One region of the Salinactinospora qingdaonensis genome, then DNA from elsewhere that is predicted to be linked to it. Evidence: riboswitches for the same ligand, from Rfam matches in the RefSeq annotation. Region 1 holds a riboswitch; the other holds the start of a gene.
What was found. A riboswitch is a leader RNA that binds a small molecule or an ion and turns the genes downstream of it on or off. The one in region 1 is predicted to bind cobalamin.

Region 2: it holds a riboswitch for cobalamin, as region 1 does, so the genes downstream of both, metE (5-methyltetrahydropteroyltriglutamate--homocysteine S-methyltransferase) here and ABD848_RS00990 (energy-coupling factor ABC transporter permease) in region 1, are expected to answer to the same signal.

Annotation. Positions count from the first base shown of each region.
Region 1 covers NZ_BAABDD010000001.1:232,783-238,408, reverse strand. The annotation lists gene ABD848_RS01005 (energy-coupling factor ABC transporter ATP-binding protein) at 1-467, opposite strand, end outside; gene cbiQ (cobalt ECF transporter T component CbiQ) at 778-1,524, opposite strand; gene ABD848_RS00995 (energy-coupling factor ABC transporter substrate-binding protein) at 1,528-1,932, opposite strand; gene ABD848_RS00990 (energy-coupling factor ABC transporter permease) at 1,936-2,658, opposite strand; cobalamin riboswitch at 2,693-2,901, opposite strand; gene ABD848_RS00985 (4Fe-4S dicluster domain-containing protein) at 3,031-3,393, shown strand; gene ABD848_RS00980 (precorrin-8X methylmutase) at 3,384-4,028, shown strand; gene ABD848_RS00975 (sirohydrochlorin chelatase) at 4,120-5,046, shown strand.
Region 2 covers NZ_BAABDD010000005.1:76,951-82,576, reverse strand. The annotation lists gene metE (5-methyltetrahydropteroyltriglutamate--homocysteine S-methyltransferase) at 37-2,328, opposite strand; cobalamin riboswitch at 2,518-2,747, opposite strand; gene ABD848_RS07070 (polysaccharide deacetylase family protein) at 3,221-4,765, shown strand; gene ABD848_RS07065 (DUF6461 domain-containing protein) at 5,399-5,626, shown strand, end outside.

The DNA of each region.
Region 1 (5,626 bases):
AGCGCCACACGCTTGCGCTGGCCGTAGGAGAGCAGGTGAGTGGGGTGGTCGGCGAGGTCGGTGATGCCCAGAGCCGCCAGCGCCCATGCCACGCGCTCGCGCGCCTGCTCGGTCGCCAACCCCTGGTTGAGCGGGCCAAACGACACGTCCTGGGCCACGCTGGCCGAGAATAGTTGGTCGTCGGGGTCTTGGAAGACGAGTTGGACTCGGCGGCGTAGCTCACTGAGCCCGCGCCGGTTCGCCTTCACTGGCCCCTCCGCCAGCGCCACGGCCCCCGTTGTGGGGGTGAGGCTGCCCGAGAGCAGGCGCAGCAGGGTCGTCTTCCCGCCGCCGTTAGGGCCCAGCACCCCCAGCACCTCACCGGCGTGCACCTCGACGTCGAGGGAGGTGAACACCGGCTCGGAACCGTTACTGTCGTAGACGTAGCTCAGGCCCTGTCCGGCCAGCACTATCGTTGCCGCTGTCACCGCGACTCCCGCGGGAGGCGCCGGCTCTTGGCCCTTCCCGGCACGAGGGGGGTGCACAGCGGGGCCAACGGCACCACTCTCCGGCCGTGGTGCGGGGGCAGGTCAGGTCCGGGGGCGGGGCCTGTCGCCCCGGACGCTTCGGCGTGTGATTTCCGTGTGGCAGTGACCGGGCAGAGCGACGACACCCTCCGAGGGCCCCTGTTGGGTGGCGCGGGCACGCGCTCGGGGGCGAGGGCTAGGTCGGGCGTTCCCACCGGCGGGCGTTGCGTCGGTGGGGGCGGCGAGGCCCGCGTCACGACTCGTGGAGAGCTCACCCCATCATCCTCCATGTCAAAGCTATGGCGGCGACGAGCAGCGGCGGCAGCGCGGCCACCGCCACCGAGGCGGCCCGCAGGGGCGTGGCGTCGACGAGCACCGTGAGGTCCCCGGTGTAGCCGCGGCCCGCTAGCCCCTGCTGCATCCGGCGTGCCCGGTCGAAGGAACGTACGAAGATCGCCGCGCCCAGCGATCCCACCGAGCGAATCCACGAGCGCCACGTCTCGTGGCCCAGCCGTCCCGCCTGTGCGGTGTGCACCCGGTGTGCGGTGTCCAAGATCACGAACAGCATCCGGTAGATGAGCGAGGTCACCTCCACCAACGCCGGCGGTAGCCCCAGCCGCACCAACCGCGGCAGCACCTCGGCCAGCGGTGTGGTGAAGGCGAACAGCAGTTGGCAGCTCAGCGCCGCTGCGGCGCGCCCGCTGATCTCGGCGGCCCGCTGCCAGCCCCCGGGAGCCCACGCCACCAGCCCCTCCGGGCCGCCGACGCTGACCAGCAGCGTAGCCGCACCGGTGAGGATGAACAGCAGCGGGGCTCGGGCCGAGCGGGCGAACGTGCGAGGCGCTACCCTCGCCGGCCCGAATGCCGCCACCAGCACCACGAGTGCGGTGATGGCGGCACCGGGCCAGGGGGGTAGTGCCAGCGCGCACACGGCCAGCCCGCCGCAGAAGGTCGCCTTGACGGCAGGGTGGAGCCGCCGCCAAGGGCTGCGGTAGGCGGCGGCGTCGATGCGCAGCACGGGTCAGGGCCGCTCGATGCTGGGCTCCTGGCCGGTGGGCGCCCCCTGTGGCGCGTCGGCGCTGTGTTCGCGGGCGAGGCGGTGGCGGGTGCGCACCACCCCGAAGTAGTAGCCGATGATGCCGGCGCCGATGGCGGCCTGTAGGGCGAAGACCCCCGACTCGATCTCGCCGGAGGGCAGTTCCAACACGGGGGAGAACCACGCCTCGTATCCGGGGTCGTTGGCCATGATGGCCTCTTCGCCTTGACCGTCGGCGCCGGTGAAGGGCTCGGCCATGTCCGAGCCCACGCCCAACGCCACCGGCAGAACCGCGATGAGGGCCACCGCCAGCAGAATCACCCAGGTCATCCAGGGGTGCGGGCCGCGCTCGCGGCCGGTCTTCGGGGCGGCCTCGTTCTGCTCACCCATGGCTCAGGCCCCCTTTCCCGCGGTCGCGGTGACCTCCGGCGCGCCACGGTGGCGCAGCACGCCCAACCGGAGCAGCTCGCTACGGCCCACCTGCATCAGCAGCCGGACGATGACGACGGTCACCAGGCCCTCGATAACGGCGATGGGGATCTGCGTGAGGGAGAAGATCGCGGCGAACTTGGCGAACGCGCCGGGGAAGCCGCTAGTGGGGTCGGGGAAGGCCAGCGCCAGTTGCAGGCTGGTCACCGAGTAGGTGCTCAGCGAGGCCAGCGTAGCGCCGAAGAAGACCGCAAGGCTCAGCGAACTCGTCTCTCCCATCGACGCGGTCGCCGACCGCGTCAACCGGTAGGCCCCGTAGCCGACCCACGGTCCGACCACGGCCATCGAGAACACGTTGGCTCCGAGTGTGGTCAGCCCGCCGTGAGCCAGCAGTAACGCCTGGAACAGCAGGGTGATCGTGCCTAACACCGCCATGATGGGGGGCCGGAACAGAATCGCGCCCAACCCCGTACCGGTGGGGTGGGCGCTGCTTCCCGTCACGGAGGGGATCTTCAGCGCCGACAGCACGAAGCAGAAGGCGCCGGCCGCGCCGAGTAGGAGTTTGCTGTCGGGATCGGCCCGCACGGTCCGGGTCAGTGAGTAGACGCCGTGGACGACGAAGGGAGCAGCGGCAACGGTCCAGGCAACCGCGTGCACCGGTGGTAAAAAGCCTTCTGCGATATGCATGGCGAGAAGACCAACCCTCCAACACCTCGTGGACGAATCGTCAAGCGCCGCGGCCGGTCTCCTGGCTTACGGGTCAAGCGCCGCGCACCGGCCTTCCCAAAGCGTCACCGCTTCAGTGGCCTGAGCTCTCCGGTGCGCGCCGACATACGACGCGCCCGGCGGTGGTTGGCTTCCCGATCACAGTGGCGAGGGCCACGCCGGAATCGCACCGGCTTCCCGATCACCGCGACCCAACGACAGTACGGGGGATGCGAATCGGTCGCAATGGTGCCCCCTCCCTGGTGAGCGGCCTTGATGGTCCGGATACCGTCGTGACGTGTCTCGAGAAGGCGGTGTCGCACCCGGTGCGAGCAGCGATTCCCGATAGGCTGAGTGGGGTTCGCTAACGATCCGGTCACACACGCTCACGCCGGTTGGGAGGAGTTCGTGAGAGAGGCAGAAGCGCCGGTCGCGGTCACCGCGACCTGCACGGCTTGTGGAGCATGCCTGCTCACCTGCCCTGAGCACGCCCTCCGGCCCACCGGTCGGCACGACCGCCCGCTGGACGTGCTCGTTACCCACTGCACCGGATGTCTCGAATGTGTTGAGGTATGTCCAGCCGACGCGATCATCGTGGCAAATGCCACGCTGGACCCACTATCGGTCACCGCGCCACACGCCGAGCACATGTCCGATTCCAGTGCCAGTGCCCGGCCGCAGCAACACCCACGATCCCGCCGGGGGGCATGTCCGTGAATCGCCAGGTCCATCCCATCGAAGCGGAGTCCTACTCGATCCTGCGTTCCCGGGTCGATCTGTCCCACATGCCGCCGTTCAGCCGGGCGGTGGCCGAGCGCGTGATCCACGCCAGCGCCGATCTGGACTACGCCACCGACCTCGTCATCGACGACGCTGCTGTGGCCGCGGCCGTCGAGGCCCTTGCCAACGGTGCCCCCATCATCACCGACGTCGCTATGGTGGCTTCCGGCATCACCGCCCGACGGACCCTGTGCCGCATCTCCGACCCCATCACCACCCGTCTCGCTCGCAGCGCCGGGATTACCCGCTCGGCCGCGGCGGTGCGGCTCGCCCACTCCGACGCCGGTCCCGGCGCGGTATGGGTGGTGGGGTGCGCCCCTACGGCGCTGGAGGAGATCATCGCCCGGCGGGTACGGCCCGCGCTTGTTATCGGCCTCCCGGTAGGGTTCGTCGGCGCGGCCGAATCCAAGGCGGCGCTCCGTGACAGCGGGCTGCCCCAGGTGAGCAACATCTCCGAGAAGGGTGGGTCCGCCGTCGCTGCCGCGGCCGTCAACGCCCTGCTGTACGGGCCAGACGGCACAGGTGTGACCAGCGACGCCGATGACACTTCGGCCGCTGGCGCCGTGGAGTGAGCCGCGCTCCCGGGCGCGCTTGGGCCGACGCGCAACGTCGCGCGCCGTCCCCATTTCGCCAATCCCCTCAGTTCCCACCGAAAGGACCTCGATGAAGCCCCCTCTGCTGCTGGTCGGGCACGGCACTCGCGACCCTAAGGGCGTGGCCGACTTCAACGATTTTGTTGGTCGGCTGCGGGGTCGGCTGGATGACCGCGACGTCTCAGGTGGATTCATCGAACTCTCGCCGCCACCCCTCACCGACGCGGTCGGTGACCTCTATCAGCGCGGACACCAGCGGGTCGTCGCTGTTCCGATGATGCTCGTGGCCGCCGGGCACGCCAAGGGCGACATCCCGGGCGCGCTCGCCCGAGAAAAGGAGCGCCACACCGGCTTCGACTACGCCTACGGGCGTCCGCTCGGTCCACACCCCACGCTGCTGCGCCTGCTGGCGGAGCGTATCGACGAGGTCCTGGGCACCACGCCCGAGAGTGACCACACCGCCGACGCGGCCACCTCGGAGACCGCCGTGCTGCTGGTCGGTCGGGGCTCCACCGACCCCGACGCCAACGCCGAGGTGTGCAAGGTGGCCAGGCTGCTCCAGGAGGGGCACGCTAAGCAGCGTGGCGTGGGTTTCGTCGAACCGGCGTTCATCTCGCTGGCATGGCCCAGCGTGCCCGAGGGCTTGGAGCGCATCCGCCGTCTCGGCGCCCGCCGGATCGTGGTCCTGCCGTACTTCCTGTTCTCCGGGGTGCTGCCGGACCGGGTCGTGGACCAGTCGCACGAGTTCGCCGCCCAGCACACCGATCTCGATGTGCGCTGCGCTCCCGTCATCGGTGACTGTGACGGCCTGGCCGACATGATCACCGAGCGCTATGACGAGGCGCTAGCCGGCGATATTCGCATGAACTGCGACACCTGCGTGTACCGCATCGCGTTGCCGGGCTTCGAGGACAAGGTGGGCATGGTCCAGACCCCGCACCACCACCCCGATGACCCCGCTCACGGCCACGGCCACGGCCACGGGCACGGGCACTGAACGAGGGGGCACTCTGTGCGCGGTCGCCCCGCCGCGGCCGGGAAACGCCCCCCGGCGGCGTTCGCGAAGGCTTCCGCGGTGCTGTGGTGTCCTCGTCGCCTCGCGGACACGGACGGTTCGCTCATAGCACGCGTGGCCGTGGCCACAGGCGATGCCCCGCTGCGACGGGCTCTCCCGCACCATCGTCGGCTCTGGCCAGCGGCGATCGGGCAGGTGCCGCAGCGCAGCGGGGTGTCCGCTATCGGCCGCGACGTCGGTCGTGGCCCCGCTTCCGGGCTCCCGCGCTTTCCCGTGTTCCGTCAAGCTGCCGATTGCGCAGCGATCGAGGGCACACGAGCCAACACCGCCGTTCCCACCGCCACCGGCCAGCCGCGTAACCCCCGCAAGAGCGAAAAGCACCCAAGAGGCGCGGCCGGCGAGCCCCCTGTCAAAAACAGCACCCAGCAACCCGGCATCGCGTGGTCACCTACCTCACGCGCTCGCGTGACCACCGCCCCACACGTGGGCTGCGGAGGGTGAACATGCAGCGCAGCAACCCCGGTGCCGGTGGGGATCGGTGACAAGAGGCGAGGCGAGTGAA
Region 2 (5,626 bases), on a different contig from region 1:
CATGGCGTGCGGCAACCGGGACCGTAACGCGGCCCCTTAGCGAGCGCCCAGTTCGGCGCGCACCCGGCGGGTGGCCTCGACCATGTTGCGCAGTGCGGGCTCGATATCGGCATATGAGCGGGTCTTCAGACCGCAGTCGGGGTTCACCCACAGCCGCGCGGCCTCGACGCCGTTGAGAGCGGCGCGCAGGGAGGTCTCGATCTCTGCCACGGAGGGCACGCGGGGCGAGTGGATGTCGTAGACCCCCGGGCCGATACCGCGGCGATACCCCGCAGCGGCGAGATCGTCGACGAGCTCCATGTGGGAACGCGCCGCCTCGACACTGGTGACGTCGGCGTCGAGGGAGTCGATCGCGCTGACGATCCGGCCGAATTCGGAGTAGCACATATGGGAGTGGATCACCGTGCTGTCGGCCACCCCGGAGGTGGCGATCCTGAACGAGCCGACCGCCCACTCCAGGTAGTCGCTGTGCTCTTTCTCCCGTAGCGGCAGCAGCTCACGCAGCGCAGCCTCGTCGACCTGGATGTGGCGGATTCCGGCTCGCTCCAGGTCGGTGACCTCGTCGCGCAGAGCGAGAGCGACTTGGCGGGCCGTGTCGCCCAACGGCTGGTCGTCGCGGACGAACGACCAGGCCAGCATGGTCACCGGGCCGGTCAGCATGCCCTTGACCGGCTTGTCGGTCCGCGACTGAGCGTAGGTACTCCACCCCACCGTGATGGGCGAGGGCCGCGAAACGTCCCCGTAGAGGATCGGGGGGCGGACGTAGCGCGACCCATAGGACTGCACCCAGCCATGCTTGGTCGTGGCGTAGCCGTCAAGGCGTTCGGCGAAGTACTGCACCATGTCGTTGCGCTCGGGCTCACCGTGGACGAGGACATCGAGGCCGATGTCCTCCTGCAACGCGATGACCCGATCGATCTCGGCGCGCATGCGACGCTCGTACTCCTGGTCGTCGATGCGGCCCGCCCGATGCGCCGCCCGCGCCGACCGCACCTTTGAGGTCTGCGGGAAGGAACCGATCGTGGTCGTGGGCAGCAGTGGCAGCTTCGCGATCTCCTCTTTGGAGCGCTGTGCGTAGTCGGGACGCGCGTCCTTGCCGCCAAGCGATTCCAGCCGGGCGCGCACCCGGCTGTCGATGAAGGACTTCGGCGTAGGCTGGGCCGCTCTGGCGCGCGCCCGTTCCAGCTCGTTCTCGGCCGTAGCGTCGCCGGCCATGGCGCGCCCCAGCAGCCCCACCTCGTCGAGCTTCTGCCGGGCGAAGGCCAGCCGCTCCCGCAGCACGGGGTCGAGTTCGGTCTCGCGCGCCAGATCGATGGGGACGTGGAGCAGCGAGCACGACGTGCTCACCACGACCTCGCCGGCCAGCCCCAGAAGTGAGGACAGGGTGGCCAGGGTGGCTGGGATGTCGGCGCGCCACACGTTGCGCCCGTCGACCACACCGGCGAACAGGGTCTTGCCGCCCAGTCCGGAAACGCGCACCAGATCGGAGCGGGTCTCGGGGGTGGTGAAGTCCAGCCCCACTCCCTCGATCGGCATCTGCTTGAAGATGTCGAGGGCCTGGGCTCCGACCGTGCCGAAGTAGGTCATGACCGCGATGCTGGGGCGCTGGGTGGCGCCGCCGAGCCGGCTGTAGGCGCGCTCCAACTCCTGCAAGGCCGCCTGGCCGGCGTCGGTGACCAGGATGGGCTCGTCGAACTGGACCCAGCTCACTCCGGCCGCGGCGAGCTGGTCGAGCAGCTCGCCGTAGCAGGCCACGAGGTCGTCGAGCAGCTCCAAGGGCTGCCAGCCCTCGGGGGCCTCAGCTCCGGGCTTGGCCAGCATCAGCAAAGTGAGCGGCCCCACCAGCACCGGGCGAGTCTCGATGCCCAGCCCCTTGGCCTGCACATACTCCGACAGTGGCTTACGTCCGGCCAGCCGGGGCCGGGTGTGGGGCGTGAGCTCGGGAACGAGGTAGTGGTAGTTGGTGTCGAACCACTTGGTCATCTCCAACGGCGGCGCGGCGTCGGCTCCGCGGGCCATGGCGAAGTAGCGCCGTAGCTCGGCTTCGCGGTCGTCGGTGTCGGCCGCGGCTCCGATGGTGGCGAACCGGGCCGGCACGAGGTCGAACAGTACCGCCGTGTCGAGTACGTGGTCGTAGTTGGAGAAGGTGTTGGACGGGATGGCGTCGATGCCCGCCTCGCGCAGGGTCTGCCACGTGGTGCGGCGCAGCCAGGACGTCACGGAGTCCAGCTCTGCGGCCGGGATGTCGCCCTTCCAGTAGGATTCACAGGCTCGTTTGAGCTCCCGGTCGGAGCCGATGCGGGGGTATCCGAGAACAGTGGTCGTCATCGCTTGTCACCCCACATACGGGTGATCGAGCGGATCTGCATGGCGCAATCTCTCCCTCGTCGATCTGCACGGCCGTCCCGGCACGACAAAGGGGGCCTGCGATCGGGCACAGCGGATGCGCCTGCTGCTGTTCCGCCTAGTGTCGCCGCAGCCCATCCCTCGAAGGCCGTGGACACCGTGAGCGCGCCGTCGCGCCCACGGGCGGTGGCAGGTCTTCGGACTCGTGGGCACGGCACAACGCCGACGTCATACCTCCTACTGGCCATCGGCTTCCCGAGCGCCGTCGTGGCGCCCAGTGCCTGGGTGATGGCGTTCGTTCCCACACACCGCTGCGGGGCAGTCCCGGATTCTCACCGGGTTCCCTCTTGCGACACTCACGGCGCGAGCACCGGGAGTGAACCAACCGCGCTGCCGAGTATAGGCACACGTTGGCTTCCGTCCCGAGAGTGGCCCTGCGGAACTCATAAAAAGTCGTTGACATGCGAAAAATCCGGAGATGAGGCACTGATCACGGTCGTAGCGACCCGCTAGACTTCTGGCACCAAGACGGAACCAAATATGATAATCCGCGGGTCATATCCATGGTGGGGCTCGATCTCCGCCGTGCGTGCCCCGTGCCTCTGCCGTGTCGGGCCTGTCTGCCCAGAGCCGGCGCGACAGCGGCCAGGAAAGCGCCATGCGACGGCAAAGAGCTGTCTCACCACGGTGTTCCTCTGCCACACCGCCGCGACGCGCCCTGGCCGGGGACACCATCCCGTCACACCCCCACATGGTTCAGCCGCACCCCGACCCCCAAAGGACTGTCTGCCCCTTGAGCGAAGCTGGCGAATCTTTCACCCCTGCGCTGACAAGCGTCGCCCGGCACGCCCTAGCCCCTCGGCCCAGGCCCACCATGCGACTCGCCGCAACCGCCGCAGCGGTCGTTGTCTTGGCGGCGTGCTCAAGCGAGCCCGAGGACGCGCAGCAGTCCTCAACCACGCAAAGCGCCGATGAACAGATCGAGGCGACCGGCGCCCCTGACCAGATGACGGTGGTCGACCCCAGCCTGGTGACGGGCTTGGCGGAAAAGACCCGCACCGAGGAGAAGGGCGGGGCGCAGATCGATGTGGCCTACCCTGCGATCCCTAACGCCGCCCCCCTGACCGACCAGCTCAAACGCAGCACCAACCGTGAGGTGAGCGACTTCCTCGACGCCAACCCGGGGGCCGAGCGGATCGCGATGTCGTGGGAGGTCACCGTGACCGGCGAGGACATCGTCGGGGTACGGCTGACGCGGGAGGAAACCGACTCCCGCGGGCCGCGTACCGCCCACTCCACCTACTGGTACGACGCCACATCGGGCCAGCCGGCCTTCGCGACCGAACTCCTCGCGGGCCAAAAACAGCTCGAAACGTTGAACAAGCTGGTCAAGGAGGAACTGGCGGACCAGGAAGGTGTCGACACCGCCAGCATCTACCCCATCCTGCGGTTGTACGACTCGCTCGGCTTCAACCCGCGGGGGGAACTCGTCGTGGAGTTCGACGAGGGCCAGGTGGCTCCCGTCGACACCGGGCGGGTACACGCGGTCATCAGCGCGGAGGACGTCGCTCCCCTGCTCTCGGAGTTGGGTAAGCGCGCTCAGGAGGAGGCGCAGGTGCTCACCGCCGACTTCGCCCTTCCGGACACGAGCCCTTCGGTCAGCCCATCGGACAGTTCCGCCGGCTCGGCCTCCCCGTCCGCTGCCGGCTCCTCGACGCCCTCCGAGCCCCCGGCCAGCCCCTCGCCTTCGGGCACCACCTACGGCGCGGTTCCCGGGGTGCTGCCGGTCAACGACGATGAGGTCGACTGCTCGGCCGCCGACACGAAGTGCGTGGCGCTCACCTTCGACGACGGCCCGGGGGGTGGCACGCCCCACCTGCTGGACACGCTGGCCGAGTACGACGCGAAGGCCACGTTCTTCGTCACCGGCGGACCGGTACGCGAGCACGCGCGCATCGTGCGCCGCGAGTATGCCGAGGGCCACGAGGTGGCCAACCACACCGTGAAACACCCGGACCTGAGGACGCTGAGCACCGCACAGATCCGTGGGGAACTAGCCCCGGTCAACGCGCTGGTACGGCGCGAGACCGGCTACTCGATGGAACTGATGCGACCCCCCTACGGCGCCACCAACGGCACGGTCGCCAGCGTCACCAAGGACATGGGGCTGGCTCAGATCATCTGGAGCATCGACACCAACGACTGGCGCGACCGCGACGCCGGCATCGTCGCCGACCGCGCGGTCTCCCGCGCCAAGCCCGGGGCGATCATCCTGATGCACGACATCCACTCCACCACGATCGACGCGGTGCCATCGATCGTGGAGCAGCTCAGCCAGCAGGGCTACACCATGGTCACCATCTCCGAACTGCTGGGCGACACCGATCCCGGCAAGCGCTACTTCAAGGCTGGCGACTAAAACCAGCGGGCAGGCGCCGCTCGGCGGGAGAGAGCGGCGACCGAGGCGCTGCCGAAAGAACCGGACGACCGCCTTCGCGCGGTGGACCGGCCGCTGCGGCCAGTCCACCGCGCGAAGGGTGCCGCTCGCCCCTTGGACCCACCGATCGAACCGGTGACCGTGGCCGCAAAGATAGGGCGGTCGCCCCCGTCCAAACCCGTCCAAAGCTGCGACGAGGAACCGCCCCGCAGTAGCATGGGGGTGGATACGGCTTGAGTTGAGCGGCGCCAGGCGTCACCCACACCCATGAGCCGATAACTACAATGGACGGCGCTGAGCGAGCGGGAATCCTCAGCTCCCGTGGTGTGCTGGCAGTGACGTGAAGGCGACGATGCCGGCTAGCGGATCGATACCGGCGTCCTGCCGCGCGGGAGCCTCCAGCCACGAGGGTGACGGTTCCCCTGCTGCGGCGCAGCGACAATAGCGACAATACAGGCACACAAGATCTCGTCGGGGCGCCCGCCCCTGCGGTATTTTGCACTAGCCCGCGCTTAGCCCCGTCACTGGCGGGAATCCTCTAGCACAGGCATCGATGCCGAAACGGACGACGTCGCCCGCGGCACGAACACCCCCGTGAGCGGAAGGAACGGGTTCATGTCGGCTGCGATCCCCCACGACTACGCCTGGTTTCACGAGACCCAGCCCGATCTCGCCGAGGCGTACTGCATGTCCTACGTCAAGGGCGTGTCCAAAGCCGAGGCGCTTCGCCGACTGGGCGCCGAGGAGCGACTGCTGCGCTCCCTGCCCATTGCCGAAGCCGTCGAAGCGTGTCTGTGCGGCGAAGATCCGCCGCCGCAGACCGCCCATGCGTTCCACGTCGAC